DNA from 2 places in the Sporosarcina sp. Y352 genome. Region 2 is predicted to be linked to the other one. Evidence: a T-box and tRNA genes for the amino acid it is inferred to sense, from the RefSeq annotation. Region 2 holds a T-box; the other holds one or more tRNA genes.

Region 1 (8,455 bases), on a different contig from region 2:
GCAACATTGCCAGGTCCTGTTTAAGCTCTTCTTCATCCAAAATGCTGGCTATACCATATGCATGTACAGCTTGATAGTTCCATGTCGGAACATTTTCCTTTTCATACCAGGAAGAAGAGATATAAGCATGTGGTCCTTGAAACATAACCAGTACATCTTCACAGGTTTCGAGTGTTCTCCACTGAGGATTCCCATAAGCCATATGTCCTGTTATATAGTAAGTATCTCCTTCCTTCATTAACTGCAATGGCAAATGAGTGGAAATTGGTTTTCCTTGTTCTGTTGTGACAATCGTGCCAAAAGAGTTATTTTGAATAAAATCCCAAATTTTATCAGCATCTTTGACTTTGAAATATTTAGGAATATACATAGTAAACCCCTTTCAAAACAGTTATGTGATCGTATTGATCATTATAAAGTCCACTTGTTCTTCATTACCCATATAAAAAGAGTGGGCTCCAGTTTGAACAAACCCCCTTTTTTTATTAAAAGCAATAGCCTTTTCATTTTTTTCCCATACACCTAGCCAGATTTTATTTATCTTACATTCTATCGCAATTTCCATCGCTTTATTTAGAAGGCACTTACCAAGCCCATGATTTTGAAATTTGCTCCTAATATAAATCCTCTCAATTTCAAGTGATCCAACGTCCATTTCTTCCGACTGAGCATTATCGGTGTTGACCTTCAAATATCCAGCGACTTCATTATTAAAACAACAAAAATAGAAGTGCGAAGAAGGATTGGATAATTCTTTTCTAATTGTTTTAAGTTAAATGCTCTTTCAAAATAAGCATTCATATTTTCTGGTGCATTTTGATGCTTAAATGTCTCAATAAATGTTTCTTGACTAATTTCTTGAAGTTCGCGTGAATCTTCAAGTATACACTTTTTTATATTTATACCCATTTGAATATATCTGACGTCAACGAGCGTATTTTTGCCGTTTGGCGACTGAACTAAAATTATCAAGACCTAATTTTAAAAAAGATAGAACCCTTTCTTCTTTTACTAAAGCATCCGTTAGCACAATAAGTAAAGAGGATTTTATTTAAAAATTGCGCTTAATGGAAGATACTTTAATCTTCATGATTTTATAGTCATGGCAAGTCGCATCACCAACCGTACAGGAGTCGAGGGGTTTTCCATTTGATTGACATCTCCAATAAAAAACATGTCACTTTCGGGATAGTAAAATGCAAAGGAACCTGTTGAACCAGAATGACCAATTAACTCACCTTTTCCCATAAAAATTGTTGCAAGACCATTTAGTGGAACTCTCATATATCCTGAACCGTAATGAATTGGAAGCATAGAAGCCTGCAATCTGTTGTTTACTTTTAGTTCATGAAAAACAGTATTATTAAATAGATTTCCTTTAAAAAAAGCCTTGATAAATACCATTAATTCACGAGCCGTGGAAACACAACCGCCACTTGCGCGAACGCTCCTAAGTAATTTTGGACGGTATAAGGCAGTGTCCTTATAATACACATACGGGATAAAATCATCCTCATCTTTCGGAAGATAAGTACTTTTAAGTTCTAATGGATCAAAAATTAATTGTCTATACACATCTTCCAATGTTGAATTAGTAACTATTTCAATTATTTTTCCGAGAATTTCAAAGTTTATATTTGCGTAATGAGCTCTTTTTCCCATATCTGGTGCAAAGTGTGGTTTAATTTCCTTCGTCTTTAATAGGGTTTCATTAAAATCAATTTGCACATCCTTATAAAGGATAGCACGTTTTTTCGACTTATTGCTCCCCTCCTCAATCACATCCCTCAATCCACTTGTATGAAACAATAAGTTCGAAATTGTAAGTCTATTAGAATACTCTCGGCCTTTGTATACGTGAAGGTTCTTTAATGTGTCTTTTTTTAAATATCTTGTTATTTCATCATCCAGTGACAGTTTTCCCTGCTCTCTCAATATATAAATACAAGTGGTTGTGAACAGCTTTGTGATACTTGCAATAAAGAATGGCGTATCTATATTCTTCCCCCCGTACCCAAAGCTGTATGAAACATCTCCATTGGAATTTTCTACGAGAAGAACAGATTCATGTATTTGCTTTTTTTTTGTAAGGTTTCCGAAAATTTTTCGGACTTTTTGTTTTTGAATTTCGATATGCTTACCTCCCCCATGTTAATCATTATAATAACGATTTTGACTGAAACCTTATTAGTTAATCCAATTTATTAGTAAATGGACGTAACTTTTCTGATACTTTTACATAAATAAGGAGTAAATCAACATTAGTATATTCATAGCAATATGTGCAAACATATGTGCAAGCATGGCAAGTTCTAGATTGTGCTTCCAATAAATCCAGCCAAAGAAGAAACCAGGTAAACCATTTAGGAGAATCATTCGGAACCAAATGAATGGTGTCATTTCTATATTACTTGCGGTTATGCCATAGTGACCTAATGCAAATAATAATGCGCTAATGAATATGGCAACGATAAAGACCCAGTTAGAAGGTTTTGCCGATTTTCGATCAAATAGTTTCCAAAAAATAAAGACTAACAAGCTCATTAACCCAAAACGCGTTAGTAGTTCTTCAAGAATTCCTCCGTAGAGTAAAGCTGTTATAAATTCTAACGTACTATAAGGTCGTAATAGTTCTATTAAACCATCTGGTAAGAACGGTCGGAAAAGATAATCGAAACCTCTCAAAACGACCGCTGCAATCAAACCGAGTATGATAGCTAGTTTAATCCCTTTTATCCACTCTGATTTTGGCTTTTCTCTAGCGTGAGGGTGAATAATCACAGATTTTAAACCCACTTTATGAGCAATGAAAAATCCAATGACAAGAAAAATTATAAATAAAACAAAATTTGGTATGACGGAGAGTAAGGCTAACATTTCAGGCGGTCCTGAGAACCCCGTCATTTCGCTCAATTGCTCTAATTGGGTCCGATTTGTCGATAGTACAAAAAGAATGGAGAAAAAAATTGCAATGATTCCAACCAAGAGATAAATGAATAATCCTTTAACACTTTTTTGCTTTATCATAGCTAACCTCCTTGATTTTAGTTTAAAGGTCATTAAATTATGAATTTTTGTTTTCTCTGTTAACGATAGAAAACATCTTCGTCGAAGACAAGATATTCTACAAGTTTAGTTATCGTATTGTTAAAGATGTCATCTAATAGCAACAATCTCTCAGAAAACAGCTTAGAATTAATTGTAAGACAAGAATTGGCGCAATCACTCCCCATGGGATTCCATTTAACAGTTCATTCATTTTTCCTCCTCCAAATTGTTTACTTACCCTTAATACGATTACGTTCGTCTAATCGTTCACTCACGAAAAAATAAATAAAAAAATCTCAGGAATTTGTTCCTGAGATTTTTCTTTTAAATTTTTTTCTTACAAAAATAAGATAGATAATAAGATACGTTGGAAATTGAATAAGGCCTAAAAAGCCCCATAGCCAAGCATTGTGTCCCCTCATCTGTGCATCCCAAAACATCCATGAGCTCTGGCAAATCAGAATGAATGCAATCACTACCAATAACCAAAGCGGTGTGCTACTTAGTTCGTTTAAGTTCATTCATTACTGACCTTCTTTCTAGTTTTGTTAAGAGCTAAGGGCAATAAGATAATCCCCACAAGCTGAAAATATAGAAAAAGAATTGGCTGACGATAAACGACAGCAATCACAACCGAAAGCACAAATACTGCAACAGACATAAACGTGAGGAGGTCTTTCCATTGTTTTTTTCGTATTCTTTTTTTCTCTAATTCAACATTCTGTTGAAACCATTGTAAGTGTGGAGTAGATACTGGATTCCATTGATCCAGTTTTTCTAAACCATCTATTAATTGCTTAACCGTTAATTCATCTTCATCATCCAACATAGATTTACTATTTTTAGAATCATACTCCTTCAAGTTCAGCCAACTCCTTTCGTATACTTTTTAGACCATTTGAAACTCGAGATTTTACTGTTCCTTCTGCAATACCCATCATTTTCCCAATTTCCTTATATGAATATCCGTAATAATGCTTTAACAAGATTGGCATACGTATTTCTTCATTAATTTGAGCAAGTACATCAAGTACATCAGTCCATTCTTCGTTCATATTGGCTGCAATCCATTTCATTTTTCGGAGAGCTTGTTCCTGCTCTAGCCAGTTTATCTCCCGCTTCTTTCTACGCTGTTGATCGATAAAAAGGTTTGTTGCGATTGTTATGAGCCATGAGGAAAACTTGGATTCACCATTATACAGTTGGATTTTTTCAATACACTTCATCATAGTCTCTTGTGTTAAATCTTCTGCGATTTGTGGATGAAGGGTAGCTTTCATTAAATACTTAAATAGGAACGAATAATTCTGTTGTAACAGTTTCGAAAGAGCCAATGTATCTCCTATTTTCGCCTTTCGAATTAAATCCTTTTCATCCATGAGATCTACTCCAGACAATAATAATCTATATGTAATACGACTAACTGGGGAAAATCGTTCATTTTCAAAATAAAGAATCACAACAAAAACATTTAGCCACCTATTAGTATTTATGATTAAGCCAAGAACACACGTGACTTCAGTCGTGGGATGAATTGGCTTTCCTTTTTTGTTCTAAAGTAACATCACTGGGCAAACCTATGTTCCATTTGGTAGAATATTCTTAAGGAAGGCAGGTGACAAACTATGGTGCCGAATAAAGAATATCGAACTTTTCAAATCAATATTAAAAATGGTCATAAAATGTATACTTATTTCGATGAACTTTGTCTAAATAGTAATAAACTATATAACACGACAAATTTCTTTATCAGGCAGGTATACACTGCTTTAAATAATGTAGGTGTGTTACAGCCTTTACAAATAGAAGTAATGAACACAATTCGTGACAATATTGATAAAATGAATGCAAATCAACAAGGAGCATTTAGCAAAAAATTAGAAAAAGAACAAATGAAACCGAAAGACGAACAAAAAGAAATAAAGGAAAACCTATTTGAGTTACCTTCAAAAGAAAAATCCTTCTTAGGTTACAATTTTCTTGATTGTCTATTTAAAACAATTAAACAAACAGACTATTATTCATTGCCAGGTCAGATAAATCAACAAGTTCTTAGAAATGTTGTACAAAATTGGACTAGTTTTTTCGCAAGTTTGAAAGACTTCAAAAAGAACCCAGGAAAATATACAGGAAGACCTTCTATTCCTGGTTACCTACCTAAAGGAAGCAGGAAAGAATCAACTCTTTCGAATCAGATTTGCAAAAATAAAGACGGTAAATTCCTGAGCTTTCCAAAAACCAAAAGTAAAATAAATATTGGTAAGTTAGCAAATTTCAACGGTAAGTTTTAACAAGTGAGAATCATACCCAAGCACAATTGTTTTACTGTTGAATTAGTGTTTTTAATCGAGAGGAAAAAACAAGTATCCTTCAAATTGGAGCGATGCATGAGTATCGATTTAGGTCTTGATAACATTGCAGCGCTAGTTTTTAATACAGAGCACGTTCCAGTCCTTTTTAAAGGCGGTAAAGTTAAATCCATCAACCAATGGTACAACAAAATGCGCGCTTACTACTACGCGGCTCTTCGTAACGGGAAGAAATCAAAAGAAGGAAACTTCCAGTCTGAAAAATTAGTGAAATTAGATTTCGCAAGACATAGACAAATCAAAGACTTTTTCCATAAAGTTAGTTTCAATATCGTGAAAATAGCCGTGGAAAGAAACATTGATGCAATTGTTATTGGCAAGAATGTGGGTTGGAAACAAAAAATAGAATTAGGGAAAAGAAACAATCAAAACTTTGTCCAAGTGCCACACTCATTGCTAATAGAATTAATTACTTACAAAGCAAATGCCGAGGGTATTTCGGTGATTGTAACTGAAGAAAGTTACACATCACAGGCTAGTTTTCTAGATGATGACATTATTCCAACCTACAAATCGGGGAATAATGTCAAACAAATATTCAGTGGAAAAAGATTAAAACGCGGTATTTACCGTACTAAAAATACTTTTTTAATAAATGCGGATGTTAATGGTGCAGCAAACATCCTAAGAAAAGTAGTGCCGAAAGCATTCGCTAACGGTATAGCGGCTGTGTGTTCCCAGCCTCAAGTGGTCAATGTGCGATAGCACCAACCCTGAAACCCGTGACTTCAGTCGTGGGAGGTTCATTAAGTTTACTTGAAAGTTATATATTTGACTAAAAACCAAGGTATTGTTGCTCATTCAACGAGTTCAGAGTACTTTTTTAATTACTATAGTATTATCAAACTACTTACATGATTTGTTTAAGTATGTCTTCTTTAACTAACTAACTTGATTAATTTTTTCATTGCATTTAAACCGCATAAAGAAGTCCTCCTTGTTTGATGATGGGTCAATGGTCGTTGACACCCTCATCATACTAGAGGGCTTTTTTTCTTTCAAGACCCCGAATATCCTTCAAACAGGAATGCTGCCCCGTTAGTGCAACATTATAAATACTAAAGCAATTAGACAAATTGGGAATCCGACAATTAACATTTCAGCGACAAGATAAAAAACACTCATGAATCTCCCACGACTGAATTTTGTATTTTAAATAAGTAGATAAACGTATTTATACATAGTGATTGCTAAGTAAATGCGTTTTAAAATAACCCTATATTCATATTTCAATAGATCCTCTTCCAACTCCCTTCAATACCTTTTTGAATGCAAAAAACCGACATCTCCTGAATAGGAAAAATCGGTTTTAATATAAATCACTCAAAATGCGTAAGTATCTCTTCTGGTATGCCAAAACATTTTTCGGGCGTGTCTCGAAGCAAACGAAAAGCAGCTTTACTAGTTCTCAATGAACTAGTAAAGCTGCTTTTTATTATGACCCCTACGGGATTCGAACCCGTGATACCGCCGTGAAAGGGCGGTGTCTTAACCGCTTGACCAAGGGGCCAAAGAATATGGCGGAGAAGGAGGGATTCGAACCCTCGCACCGCTTTCGCGATCTATGCCCTTAGCAGGGGCACCTCTTGAGCCGCTTGAGTACTTCCCCAAAAAAATGGCTCCGCAGGTAGGACTCGAACCTACGACCGATCGGTTAACAGCCGATTGCTCTACCACTGAGCTACTGCGGAATGGTGGGCCTAAGTGGACTCGAACCACCGACCTCACGCTTATCAGGCGTGCGCTCTAACCAGCTGAGCTATAGGCCCTCTTTGAAGCGAGTGAAGGGAATCGAACCCTCATCATCAGCTTGGAAGGCTGAGGTTTTACCACTAAACTACACTCGCATAATTATGGTGGCTCAGGACGGAATCGAACCGCCGACACAAGGATTTTCAGTCCTTTGCTCTACCGACTGAGCTACTGAGCCACATATTCGGTTTACAGTAAGCTCTCACTTTTCTTAAACCCTATGATAATACTAATAAAAATGGCGGTCCCGACCGGGATCGAACCGGCGATCTCCTGCGTGACAGGCAGGCATGTTAACCGCTACACCACGGGACCATTTGGTTGCGGGGGCAGGATTTGAACCTGCGACCTTCGGATTATGAGCCCGACGAGATACCACTTCTCCACCCCGCGACAACAATATGAGTAACTATTCAAATGCATTTCACCACTTAGTGATAATGGAGGAGGTAGAGGGATTCGAACCCCCGCGGGATTTGACTCCCCTGTCGGTTTTCAAGACCGATCCCTTCAGCCGAGCTTGGGTATACCTCCGTGATTATATAAAGTATTGGTGGACTCTGCAGGACTGGAACCTGCGACCAGACGGTTATGAGCCGTATGCTCTAACGAACTGAGCTAAAGGTCCCTTAAGATGGCGGCAGAGGGGATCGAACCCCCGACCTCACGGGTATGAACCGTACGCTCTAGCCAGCTGAGCTACGCCGCCAGGATAATATATATAGTTTTTGTAATTGGTGGAGCCTAGCGGGATCGAACCGCTGACCTCCTGCGTGCAAGGCAGGCGCTCTCCCAGCTGAGCTAAGGCCCCAATGTAAGGGTTAATTAATTAAGTAACAACTCTACTTAAGATGATAGCTTATTTAAGCGGTGGAACTGCTTAAAATGGTAACTTCTTTAAGCGATAGAACTGCTTAAAAAGTTTAATGGTCGGGAAGACAGGATTCGAACCTACGACCCCTTGGTCCCAAACCAAGTGCTCTACCAAGCTGAGCTACGTCCCGATAATATATAAATTGATAAAAAATAATGGTGCGCCCGGCAGAAGTCGAATCCACAACCTCCTGATCCGTAGTCAGGTGCTCTATCCAATTGAGCTACGAGCGCATATAAGTATAATTAAGTATCTATGCCGAGAACCGGTAGTCATGACCGCAGGAATTTAAGTCCTGTATGTCTGCCAGTTTCGCATTATAAGTGCGGGTAAAGGGAGTCGAACCCCCACGCCCGAAGGCACTAGATCCTAAGTCTAGCGCGTCTGCCAGTTCCGCCATACCCGCAATATA
Region 2 (12,881 bases):
ACGGATATATTCCTATGCGTTCCTGAAAATGTAGAAGTTGATGGCGCAATCTCCGATTATTTTGAAAGATAGAAATTGAATGAGGTGTACGGAATAGAATGGCAGAGATCATAACATTACTTTATAGAGGTATAGCATGGCTAATTCAAATTTACTCAATACTACTTATTATATATATCCTTATGTCTTGGGTACCCGCTTCACGTGAAACTAAGTTTGGTAAAATGCTTGAAAAGATTGCAGAGCCATATTTAGGTTTTTTCAAAAAGTTCATTCCACCACTAGGTATGATTGATATTTCACCAATCGTAGGGTTATTCGCTTTGAGCTTAATCTCAAAGGGGATTTTTGAAGTGTATAAAATGATTATGTTATCCTCACTTATGTGAGGATTTTTCTATAAGGAGAGAAATAAATGGAAACAATATTGCAACACTTTAGAAAAGATGAACAACCTTTCATAGAAACCGCGATTGGCTGGATTCGTGAAGTGGAGGATACGTATTCACCTAAATTAACAGGATTCTTAGATCCAAGGCAGCTACGTATTGTTGAATCGCTCGCGGGAAGTTCTAGTTTAGTTGTCGGATCGAGTGGCGCATTTCCTGATGCGGAACGTAGAAGAGTTCTTATTTATCCTGATTATTTTGTACCGGAAATGGATGATTATCGTATCGCCATGTTCAATGTCAAATACGCTTCAAAGTTTCTGTCCCTAGATCATAAGGATATTCTTGGTTCGATGATGTCATTAGGCATTGATCGTTCGAAGTTTGGAGACATTCGAGTGGATAATGATGAGGTACAGTTTGCGGTTGTGGACGAGTTAAATGATTATATGACTGCGAACTTTATATCGATTGGAAAAGCGAAAGTGACGGTTGAAGAAAGTCGTAATTCTGAAGATTGGATAGACACGACAGATACATGGACAGAGGAAATGTATATTGTCAGCTCCTTAAGACTCGATGTTGTAACGGCGGCTCTATTGAATGTTGCACGCCCGAAAGCTGCTTCACTTATACATAGTGGAAAAGTGAAAGTGAACTGGGCTATACGTGATCAACCCACTTTTGAACTACAAGAATCGGATATGATATCAGTTAGAGGTTCAGGTCGTTTTAAAGTGATTGCAATTGAAGGAAGAACCCGCAAAGATAAAATCAGACTCGTCGTAGGGAAATTAGAATGAATTATTCTTCATTAACGGGCAGTATGCCTCCTACTCTAAGACTTAACCATCACGCGGCGTTCGTAATCTGAGTTCTTTTACAATCAATGGAATGATAATTCTCTGTTAATTGAAGTTTCACTTTATCAGACAATAGTTTAAAAAAAGAACTGTCATCTGATGTTCCAACATGTATAATAGAGAATGAATACGTTAAAAGGGAGATGCTTTAAATGGCTTTATCACCACTTGATATACATAATAAAGAGTTTGCAAGCAAGTTCCGTGGATATAATGAAGATGAGGTAAACGAATTCCTGGAACAAATCATGAAAGACTATGAAAACGTTCTTGCGGAAAACAAAACATTACAAGCCAGTTTACAACAATCAACGGAACAAGTTTCCCACTTTAACACAATTGAACAAACGCTTCATAAGTCAATTCTTATCGCCCAAGAAGCTGCGGAGGATGTACGACGTAACTCAATGAAAGAATCGAAATTGATAATCAAAGAAGCTGAAAAAAATGCGGATCGAATCGTTAATGAAGCACTTTCACGTGCACGTCAGATTTCTGTGGAAGTTGAAGATCTTAAAAAACAATCCAAGGTTTTCCGTGCGCGGTTTAAAATGCTTATTGAAGCGCAACTTGACCTTATCCAGTCAGATGACTGGGATGTTTTGCTAGAATATGAAATCGACGCAGAACGCTTAGAAATGGTTGCTGACCTAGATTCGTAAGTAAACTTGACTTTGGTCTTAATACACACATATAATTATATGCATATATTTAGAACAGGCGTTGAAGGAGAAAGTACTTTCCGAAATTGTGTACAGCGAGCCGGGGATGGTGGAAGCCCGGTCAACAATTTGGAAATGAAGATCACTCTTGAGCCGGATTATGGAATGATTTACGTAATCCCGGACACACCCCGTTATGGTGTCTGAGTGGTAGCAAATCTGTTTGCTGCAAGTAGGGTGGTAACGCGAGATTAATTCTTCGTCCCTTTTTAGGGGTGGGGATTTTTTTTGTTGCTCGGAAAATCATAAAATTTTTCGCCAGAGGATAATCTACGAAAGTCGTTGGTTAAACTTGGATTCTGGGTACTCTGCGCTTTTTAAATGTGCGAACTGATTACGCTTTTCAATTTTAAAGGAGGAAAACAATATGGAATATAAAGATACACTTCTTATGCCAAAAACAGAGTTCCCAATGCGAGGAAACTTACCTAACAAAGAGCCTTTAATGCAAGAGAAATGGGCAGAGATGGACATCTATAAAAAAGTACAACAACGAACTGAGGGGCGCCCGTTTTTTGTTTTACATGACGGTCCTCCATATGCAAATGGCGATCTCCATATGGGCCATGCTTTGAACAAAGTGTTGAAGGACATGATTGTCCGCCACAAGTCAATGTCAGGATTCCATGCTCCATACGTTCCAGGTTGGGATACACATGGACTACCGATTGAGCAGGCATTAGTTAACAAAGGTGTAAAGAGAAAAGAAATGACTGTAGCTGAATTCCGCAAGATGTGTGAAGAATATGCACTTAGTCAGATTGACAGCCAACGTAGCCAGTTTAAACGGATTGGTGTAAGGGGCGATTGGGATAACCCATATATCACGCTGAAGCCATCATTTGAAGCACGTCAAATTCAAGTTTTTGGAGAAATGGCGAAAAAAGGTTATATCTATAAAGGACTAAAACCGGTTTACTGGTCTCCTTCGAGTGAATCTGCACTAGCTGAAGCAGAAATCGAATACCAAGACAAGAAATCTCCATCTATTTATGTTAGTTTCCCTGTTAAAGATGGACTTGGTGTGATTGATGAAGATGTTAATTTCTTAATCTGGACGACGACTCCGTGGACGATTCCTGCAAACCTGGGAATTTCTGTCCATCCTGAATTTATATACGTCATTGTTAAAACAGGAGAAGGAAAATTCCTAATCGCTAAAGACTTACTTACATTTGTAGCTGAAGAGCTCGGATGGGAAGATTATGCGGTTGAACGTGAACTAAAAGGTACTGAGCTAGACCGTGTCATTGCCAAACACCCATTGTATGATCGCGACTCACTTATCATGCTTGGTGAACACGTCACAGCTGAAGCTGGTACGGGGTGTGTCCATACAGCACCGGGTCACGGGGAAGATGACTTCTATGTTTCTAAGTCATACGGAATTGATGCGCTTTCACCAATTGATGACCGTGGCGTTATGACGGACGAGGCACCTGGCTTTGAAGGGCTCTTTTATGAAGATGCAAACAAAGCAGTTACTGAAGCGCTCAAAGAAGTGGGCTCACTTCAGAAGTTATCATTTATCACTCACTCGTATCCACATGACTGGCGTACGAAAAAACCGGTAATTTATCGAGCGACTTCACAATGGTTTGCTTCAATTGAATCGTTCCGTTCAGAATTGCTTGACGCAATAAAAAATACGAAATTCACACCATCATGGGGTGAAACGAGACTGTATAATATGGTTCGCGACCGCGGCGACTGGTGTATTTCACGTCAGCGTGTATGGGGAGTACCAATTCCAGTATTTTATGCTGAAAATGGAGAACCAATCATTACGGATGAAACAATCGCCAACGTTTCGGAATTGTTCCGTGAAAATGGGTCTAACATCTGGTTCGAACGCGATGCAAAAGATTTACTTCCAGAAGGTTTCACACATGCTGGAAGTCCAAACGGTCTATTCACAAAAGAGACAGACATCATGGACGTCTGGTTCGATTCAGGCTCGACGCATCAGGGTGTACTTGTAGAACGAGATGATCTTGTCTATCCGGCTGATCTCTATCTTGAAGGATCTGACCAATATCGTGGATGGTTTAATTCATCCCTTACGACGAGTGTTGCGATTAATGGCCATGCGCCTTATAAGGGCGTGCTAAGCCATGGTTTCACACTGGATGGCGAAGGACGTAAAATGAGTAAATCAATCGGTAACGTCATCGTTCCTGCGAAAGTGATGAATCAGCTGGGTGCAGATATTCTTCGTCTATGGGTATCTTCTGTTGACTATACAGCGGACGTCAGAGTGTCGGATTCAAATTTCAAACAAGTTTCTGAAGTATATAGAAAAATTCGTAATACACTACGTTTCCTTCACGGGAATACATCGGACTTTAATCCGGCAACTGACTCAGTCGCATTTGAAAATCTGCGTACAGTAGACAAATTTGTTTATGTGAAGTTGCAGGATATGATTAAAGAAGTACGTGAAGCATATGATAATTACGAATTTGCAAATGTATATCATGCAGTAAATAACTTCTGTACTGGTGAATTGAGCTCGTTCTACCTTGATATTGCGAAAGATGTTGTATATATCGAAGGTGCAGATCATCCACATCGTCGGGCAATGCAAACAGTAATGTATGAAACCTTGATTTCGCTATTGAAATTATTGACACCAATTATTCCGCATACGACAGATGAGCTGTGGGCATTTGTTGAACATAAGACGGAAGAAAGTATTCAGCTTACAGATATGCCTGACGCGAAAGATCTTGGGGAAACAGCACAAGCATTGCGTGAACGTTTTGTTACCTTGATGCTTGTCCGGGATAATGTTCTGAAGGCGCTTGAAGAAGCGCGGAATGATAAAGTGATCGGGAAGTCGCTTGAAGCGAAAGTAACGGTTGCTGTCCCTGAAAACCTGAAAGATGTATTCGCGGCGGACGATATCGATTTCGCACAATTCTTCATCGTATCGCAATTTGCTGAAGGTGATATTACCAATATGCCTGAAGGTACTTTGAAACTGGATACGGTAAGTGTTCTTGTTGAAAAGGCAGATGGTGAAAAATGTGAACGTTGCTGGACAATTTCCGAAACAATAGGAACTGACGAAACACATCCAACACTATGTACGCGTTGTGCAGAAGTCGTGATAGAGCATTATTCGTAAGACGGGTTAAATTGAAAGCCGCCGCTGCAGTCTTTTTATTAAGCTTGCTGCAGCGGCTTTTTTTAGCGTTGAAACGCGCTCATATAGGTGTCTATGTGGTAAAATAGTACGTAATCTGTCGGACGGGGGTATTTGGATTGTTCATTTATTACGGATTGGCGGCATTGGTCATAGTTTTAGATCAGATTACTAAATGGCTTGTCGTTAAAAATATGGAACTTGGTGAAAAAATCAGTATTGCAGAACCTTATTTGGGGCTTTTATCTCACCGCAACAGGGGAGCGGCATGGGGAATGCTCGAAGGTCAAATGTGGTTATTTTATATTGTCACAGTTGTAGTTGCAGGCGGCATCATTTATTACTTTCATAAAGAAGCGAAAGGTCAACCGCTCTTCGGTATTGGTCTAATGTTTTTGCTTGGCGGGGCAATTGGGAATTTCATTGATCGTCTATGGCGCAAGGAAGTTGTCGATTTCGTCGATGTCATGATTCCGGTTATCAATTATGATTTCCCCATTTTTAACGTGGCGGATGCGGCATTGACAGTTGGCGTAGTTATCATCATCATTCATATAATTATGGATGAAAAAAAGAACAAGAAAAAGGTGTAGGTATGGAAATAATTGAAATCGAAATAACTGAAGAACACAAGGGAAGTCGTATTGACAAAGCGTTGTCGGAAGTCAACCCAGAATGGTCACGTACACAAATTCAAACATGGCTGAAAGATGGCTTTGTTCTTGTAGACGGTATACAAGTGAAACCGAATTATAAAGTAAAACTAGGTGATACGGTAACGGTGGATGAACCTGAGCCGGAAGAACTCGACGTCGTTGCAGAAAACCTCAATCTTGATATTGTCTATGAAGATAAAGATGTCCTCGTTGTCAACAAACCGCGCGGTATGGTTGTCCATCCGGCGCCGGGTCATCCGTCAGGAACAGTTGTTAATGGGCTAATGCATCATTGTACGGATCTCTCAGGTATAAATGGTGTGCTCCGTCCAGGTATTGTCCACAGAATTGATAAGGATACTTCAGGCCTGTTGATGGTCGCAAAAAATGATAAAGCGCACGTATCATTGGTCGACCAGCTTGTTAAACGGACAGTAACGCGTGTATACACTGCACTTGTTCATGGTCATATACCTCATGATAATGGAACCATCGATGCTCCGATTGGCCGTGACCCACGTGAGCGTCAAAGCATGGGGATTGTCGATAAAGGAAGACATGCCGTAACGCATTTTAAAGTACTTGAACGATTTGGCGATTACACATTAGTCGAATGTAAATTGGAAACGGGACGTACGCATCAAATCCGAGTTCATATGAAATACATCGGTTATCCACTCGTCGGAGATCCGAAATACGGACCTAAAAAAACACTTGAGTTTAATGGACAAGTATTGCATGCAGGTACAGTTGGCTTTAAGCACCCTGTAACTGACGAGTATTTGGAGTTTAACAGTCCTCTGCCAGAAGACTTTAAAGAATTAGTTGATAAAGTCAGAAAAAGTGTTGACAAGACAGAAGAGTGAATTGTATACTGAACGAAGCAATTGAATAGCGATACCTTTAACATCAGTCCAGAGAGGCTGGGAAGGTTGCACGGAAGTACAGTCAAACTGCTGCGCGCAGTTTCTATGTACATTTATTTCTGCACGTATACCCTCCCGCCGTCCTTGGCTGGGAGGGTTTTTTTATAAAAAAAAAGAAACCACTTAACCCTCTTGGCTTCAGGATGGTATTATAATCGACAATCGACAGTGAAAATTGGGAAATGGAGGATGTTCAAATGGCAGAAAAAGCAAATATTCTTGATGAACAAGCAATTGGCAGGGCAGTTACGAGAATTGCTCATGAAATTATCGAACGCAACAAAGGAATTGATGAATGTATTCTTGTCGGCATCAAGACGCGTGGTGCATACCTCGCCAAGAGACTTGCAGAGAAAATCGAGCTTATTGAAGGGAAGCCCATTAAAACGGGTGAACTTGATATTACATTATATCGAGACGATTTAATGCTTAAACATAGCAACAACGAACCTCTCGTGCAGCAAGTCGACATTGAGCATGATGTGACAAATAAGAAAGTGATCCTAGTGGATGACGTCTTATACACGGGCAGAACGGTTCGTGCGGCGATGGACGCAGTTATGGACTTAGGTAGACCAGCGACAATTCAACTTGCAGTACTTGTCGACCGAGGCCATCGTGAATTGCCGATTCGACCCGACTTTGTAGGGAAAAATATCCCTACATCGAACGATGAGCAGGTCGTGGTCAGTGTACAAGAGACCGACGGCAAAGATAGCGTTTCAATTCATTCTAAATAAAAGCGAATGGGAATATCTCCCGAAGACTAGAAAGTAAATAAAGTACATCGTACGGGGGAAAATGACTATGAACGAAAAAGTTTTAGATGTCCATGAAAAACCAGCAACTGCCAGGTGGATTATTCTTAGTTTACAACATATGTTTGCTATGTTTGGAGCGACAATACTAGTTCCTCAACTAGTGGGGTTAAGTCCAGCAATCGCTCTCCTAACAAGCGGGATTGCGACAATCGTTTTCATCATTGTTACACGATTCCAAGTCCCGGCGTACTTAGGCTCATCATTCGCTTTTATCATCCCGATTCAAGTAGCGACCCAAACAGGTGGCATTGGTAGCGCGATGATTGGAAGTATGTTTGTCGCTTTGGTCTACGGTATCATTTCACTGCTAATATGGAAAACAGGCTATGTTTGGATTATGAAAGTTTTACCTCCAATTGTAGTGGCACCAGTCATCATCGTTATAGGACTTGCACTATCATCGACTGCAGTTAGCATGGCAAGTACGATTCAGGTCGGGGATGAAAAGGTATACAACCTGCTTCATTTTTCCGCGGCAATTGTGACACTTGCAGCTGCAATAATCTGCATCATGTTCTTTAAGGGAATTGTTAGTTTGATGCCAATACTTATCGGCATCATAGTAGGATACATTTACTCGGCATTCATCGGGATATTGGATTTTACAGCAGTTTTGGAAGCGAAATGGTTTGAATTTCCAGAAATGCTTATACCCGGAGTAGATTACGAATTCATCATTACGCCCACGCTGTTAGCTCTGATGGTGCCAATTGCAATCGTAACGATATCAGAACATATTGGCCATCAGCTCGTTCTCGGTAGAATTGTTGGAAGAGATTATATAAAAAATCCGGGATTGAATCGCTCCTTACTGGGTGATGGACTGGGAACGCTAATAAGCGGCTTTGTCGGAGGTCCACCAAAGACAACTTACGGTGAAAATATCGGTGTTCTAGCACTGACACGTGTCTACAGTGTATATGTAATTTTAGGAGCAGCAGTTTTCGCAATAGCTTTCTCATTCCTAGGTAAAGTTATGGCGTTAATCGCTACAATTCCTGCAGCAGTACTCGGCGGGGTTTCAATTCTCCTATTCGGAATTATCGCTTCGTCTGGCTTACGCATGCTAGTGGATCATAAAATCGATTTCGGAAATCAGCGAAACTTGGTAATTGCATCTGTTATTCTCATAATTGGTATTGGAGGAGCATCCGTTAAATTCAATGATACGTTTCAAATTGAGGGAATGGCACTTGCAGCAATTGTAGGTGTACTGCTCAACTTAGTGCTACCAGGCCGAACGAATGATAGCATGGACGATAAAACTAAATAGAAAACCTTTTAACACTGCCCGAGAGTCAGGAAAAGGTTCGTAGACGCCCATCTGAGTGAAGGATGAGGATTGTCATACTTAACGAGCCTTTCCGTTTATCGGGAAGGCTCGTTTTTTAAAAAATCCTGATATAGAGTTTAGTCGCTTACCAATAAAAGGGGGATAAACTGAATGCAACATCTTCTATCCATGAAAGATCTGAGTGAAGCTGAAATCATGACTATCCTTGATCGTGCAGATACATTTAAAAAACTTGGAACACGGGAATTGCCCGGGAAATACTTTGTCAGTAACTTGTTTTTTGAACCTAGTACGCGGACAAAAATGAGTTTTGAAATGGCCGAACAAAAACTTAACCTTGGAGTACTGCCATTCGAATCAAATTTCTCAAGCACACTAAAAGGTGAAACTCTTTATGACACGGTGAAAACGCTTGAAGCAATCGGTGTGGATGCACTTGTTATCCGTCATCCTGAAGACGGATACTATAAGGAATTGATTGGTAGAACGGATGTATCCATTATAAATGGCGGAGATGGGGCAGGTCAGCACCCGACGCAGTCATTGTTGGATTTGTTCACAATCAAGGAAGAGTTCGGTTCGTTTAAAGGTCTGAATGTTCTAATTGCAGGGGATATTACACATAGCCGGGTTGCTCGATCCAATGCAGATGCATTGACAAAACTCGGAGCCAATGTGACTTTCCTTTGCCCAGCTAAATGGGCAGGAGAGTTTGAGAGCGTTGATTCGTGGGACGAAGTAATTAGTACGAGTGACGTAGTCATGCTTCTGCGTGTTCAGCATGAAAGGCACGGAGTAGGCTCAATCTTTACTGAAGAAAGTTACCATGAACGATATGGTTTGACAGAAGCTCGTGCGAAGATGATGAAGGAAAATGCCATCATCATGCATCCAGGACCTTTCAACAGAGGAGTAGAAATCTCAGAATCACTTATTGAATGCAACCAATCTAGGATCTTTAAACAGATGGAAAATGGTGTTTACATACGTATGGCTGTGTTGGAGATAGTTTTGAAAGGGAGGAATTAACATGGAGAAACTGATTAAAGGGATTCAGATGCTTAACGAAGACGGAAAACTTATTACTACAGATGTAAAAATGACAGATGATAAAATCTCGGAAATAGGTCAGGAGCTAAATGCCGGGAGTGCACAAATCATCGATGGACAAGGACTTTTACTAGCACCAGGTTTCATTGATGTCCACGTGCATCTACGGGAACCAGGCGGGGAGCATAAAGAGACAATTGAAAGTGGTACGCTAGCAGCAGCAAAAGGCGGTTACACGACAATCTGTGCAATGCCGAATACTAGGCCGGTTCCGGATACAAAAGAAAATCTGACTTTCGTCAATGAGTTGATAGCTCAGAAATCACTAATTCGAGTCCTTCCATACGCTTCCATTACAATTCGGGAAGCCGGAAAAGAACGCACGAATCTTGCGGAATTGAAAGAATATGGCGCATTTGCATTCACAGATGACGGTGTTGGGGTGCAACAGGCAGGAATGATGTATGAAGCGATGCAAGATGCTGCCGAAATCGGAATGGCAATTGTTGCTCACTGTGAAGACAATACGCTCATCTACGGAGGCGCAATGCATGAGGGGAAACGCAATAAGGAGCTCGGTCTCCCTGGCATCCCTTCAATAGCGGAATCGGTCCATATCGCGCGGGATATTTTACTGGCTGAAGCAGCAGGCGCTCATTATCATGTTTGTCATGTCAGTACGAAAGAATCTGTTAGGGTTATACGTGATGCGAAAAAAGCAGGTATACATGTTACTGCAGAAGTAAGTCCGCATCACCTTCTTCTATCAGAAGACGATATTCCAGGAGATAATGCTGATTGGAAAATGAATCCACCGCTACGTGGAAAAGAGGATCTCATCGCATTGCGCGAAGGATTGCTTGATGGAACGCTCGATTTCATCGCAACAGATCATGCACCACATACCGATGAAGAAAAAGCAGCGGGCTTTGCAAAAGCACCATTCGGTATTACAGGATTTGAAACAGCTTTCCCGCTTCTTTATACGAACTTTGTAAAAACAGGAATATGGACATTGCAACAACTCATCGATTGGATGACAAAAAAACCTGCTGATGTCTTCGGATTGCCATATGGGAAAATCGAAGTCGGTGCTACTGCAGATCTAGTGTTCCTAGATTTGAATAAGGAAGAAAAAATAGACCGGACGACATTTGTCTCAAATGGCAAGAACACTCCATTTGACGGTTGGACATGTACAGGGTGGCCGGTGAAAACAATATACGGTGGAAAAGTAGTCTGGGAGGATGGACAATGATGAAAAAAAGAATGCTCATTTTAGAAGACGGTACAATTTTTGAGGGAATTGCTTTTGGTTCCGATGCAGCCTCAATCGGTGAAACAGTATTCACAACAGGAATGACAGGTTATCAAGAAACCATATCGAACCCATCAGGTGCAGGACAAATTATTGTTATGACTTACCCACTTATCGGTAATTACGGTATTAACCGAGACGATTACGAGTCAATTGAACTGGCGGCAAGCGGCGTAGTTGTCCGTGAACTGGCAGAAGAACCGTCTAACTTCCGCAGTATCATGACACTTAACGAACTGCTGACGATGAAAGGTATTCCTGGAATCCAAGGTATCGATACTCGTAAATTAACAAGGCTGTTGCGAGACAAAGGGTCACTAAAAGGTATTTTGACAGCTGCTGGGGAACAAGTGAACGTGCAAGAAATGGTTGAGCAAGCCGTATCTTATACATTGCCTACAGATCTAGTTGCCCGCGTTTCAACGAAAAAACCGTATCCAAGCCCTGGCCGTGGAGAGCGTGTTATCCTAATCGATTACGGCATGAAACATGGTATTTTACGTGAATTAAACGATAGAGATTGCGACGTGATTGTAGTACCTTATAACACTTCGACAAAAGAAATCCTTGCTTTATCACCAGATGGTATTGTGTTGTCAAACGGGCCAGGTAATCCGGAAGATGTAGAGGGCACGGTTGAAACAATTAGAGATTTGTTAGGAAAAGCCCCAATCTTTGGAATCGGCCTGGGTCATCAGCTGTTTGCCATAGCTTGCGGAGCACAGACAATGAAATTGAAAAATAGCCATATGGGTGGCAATCACCCAGTAAAAGATTTAACGACGGGTCGTACAGAACTGACATCTCAAAGTCATGGCTATGCAGTAGATGAAAGATCACTCGTGGGTACTGGTCTTGAAGTGACACATAAAGCACTTAATGATTCATCAGTTGAAGGCGTGAAAAGCACAAAATACGCTGCATTTTCCGTTCAGTTTCATCCAGAAGCATCACCAGGACCGGAAGACTCGAAACATCTTTTTGACAGATTTATGGAATTAATGAATACGAGCAGCCGAAAGGAGAATTTCAATGCCTAAACGTACAGATATTGAAACTATATTAGTAATTGGATCAGGTCCCATTGTTATCGGACAGGCGGCGGAATTTGACTATGCCGGAACACAGGCATGTCTTTCATTGAAAGAAGAAGGTTATCGCGTTATTCTTATCAACTCGAATCCTGCTACGATAATGACGGATACAGAGATTGCAGACAAAGTATATATTGAACCCCTTACACTCGAATTTGTAAGCCGTATTATTCGAAAAGAACGTCCGGATGCACTTCTACCTACATTAGGTGGACAAACGGGTCTTAACATGGCGATTGAGCTACACGATTCAGGTATTTTGGATGAACTCGACATTGAGATTCTCGGGACAAAGCTTCATGCAATACACCAAGCAGAAGACCGTGACTTATTCCGTTCACTGATGAACGAATTAGGTGAACCTGTACCTGATAGTGATATTATCCACAACCTTGAAGAGGCGTATGCACTTGTTGAAAGAATCGGTTATCCGGTTATCGTTCGTCCTGCATTTACATTGGGTGGAACTGGCGGAGGAATCTGTTATAACGATTCAGATCTCGATGAAATCGTCACAGGCGGCTTAAAATACAGTCCAGTTACGCAATGTTTGTTAGAGAAGTCTATTGCAGGCTACAAGGAAATTGAATATGAAGTGGT

What was found. The T-box of region 2 lies ahead of ileS (isoleucine--tRNA ligase). A T-box ahead of a tRNA ligase gene usually reads a tRNA of that ligase, here a tRNA-Ile.
Region 1: it encodes a tRNA-Ile, which carries the amino acid that the T-box ahead of ileS (isoleucine--tRNA ligase) is inferred to sense. The anticodon was not compared.

What each region holds. Positions count from the first base shown of each region.
Region 1 is NZ_JBXCJE010000021.1:2-8,456, reverse strand. It holds gene AC1TO6_RS20210 (FMN-binding negative transcriptional regulator) at 1-370, opposite strand, end outside; partial or broken gene paiA (spermidine/spermine N(1)-acetyltransferase) at 392-909, opposite strand; gene AC1TO6_RS20200 (serine hydrolase domain-containing protein) at 1,087-2,073, opposite strand; gene AC1TO6_RS20195 (CPBP family intramembrane glutamic endopeptidase) at 2,236-3,027, opposite strand; gene AC1TO6_RS20190 (YxlC family protein) at 3,566-3,910, opposite strand; gene sigY (RNA polymerase sigma factor SigY) at 3,897-4,427, opposite strand; partial or broken gene AC1TO6_RS20180 (RNA-guided endonuclease InsQ/TnpB family protein) at 4,674-6,122, shown strand; tRNA gene AC1TO6_RS20175 (tRNA-Glu) at 6,856-6,927, opposite strand; tRNA gene AC1TO6_RS20170 (tRNA-Ser) at 6,936-7,026, opposite strand; tRNA gene AC1TO6_RS20165 (tRNA-Asn) at 7,034-7,108, opposite strand; tRNA gene AC1TO6_RS20160 (tRNA-Ile) at 7,110-7,186, opposite strand; tRNA gene AC1TO6_RS20155 (tRNA-Gly) at 7,194-7,264, opposite strand; tRNA gene AC1TO6_RS20150 (tRNA-Phe) at 7,272-7,347, opposite strand; tRNA gene AC1TO6_RS20145 (tRNA-Asp) at 7,409-7,484, opposite strand; tRNA gene AC1TO6_RS20140 (tRNA-Met) at 7,488-7,562, opposite strand; tRNA gene AC1TO6_RS20135 (tRNA-Ser) at 7,611-7,703, opposite strand; tRNA gene AC1TO6_RS20130 (tRNA-Ile) at 7,721-7,797, opposite strand; tRNA gene AC1TO6_RS20125 (tRNA-Met) at 7,805-7,878, opposite strand; tRNA gene AC1TO6_RS20120 (tRNA-Ala) at 7,905-7,980, opposite strand; tRNA gene AC1TO6_RS20115 (tRNA-Pro) at 8,097-8,173, opposite strand; tRNA gene AC1TO6_RS20110 (tRNA-Arg) at 8,200-8,276, opposite strand; tRNA gene AC1TO6_RS20105 (tRNA-Leu) at 8,368-8,449, opposite strand.
Region 2 is NZ_JBXCJE010000002.1:277,591-290,471, forward strand. It holds gene AC1TO6_RS04300 (cell division protein SepF) at 1-72, shown strand, start outside; gene AC1TO6_RS04305 (YggT family protein) at 99-389, shown strand; gene AC1TO6_RS04310 (YlmH family RNA-binding protein) at 416-1,192, shown strand; gene AC1TO6_RS04315 (DivIVA domain-containing protein) at 1,405-1,914, shown strand; T-box leader at 1,967-2,184, shown strand; gene ileS (isoleucine--tRNA ligase) at 2,342-5,104, shown strand; gene lspA (signal peptidase II) at 5,242-5,715, shown strand; gene AC1TO6_RS04330 (RluA family pseudouridine synthase) at 5,718-6,644, shown strand; gene pyrR (bifunctional pyr operon transcriptional regulator/uracil phosphoribosyltransferase PyrR) at 6,902-7,444, shown strand; gene AC1TO6_RS04340 (solute carrier family 23 protein) at 7,512-8,798, shown strand; gene AC1TO6_RS04345 (aspartate carbamoyltransferase catalytic subunit) at 8,970-9,848, shown strand; gene AC1TO6_RS04350 (dihydroorotase) at 9,850-11,127, shown strand; gene AC1TO6_RS04355 (carbamoyl phosphate synthase small subunit) at 11,127-12,227, shown strand; gene carB (carbamoyl-phosphate synthase large subunit) at 12,220-12,881, shown strand, end outside.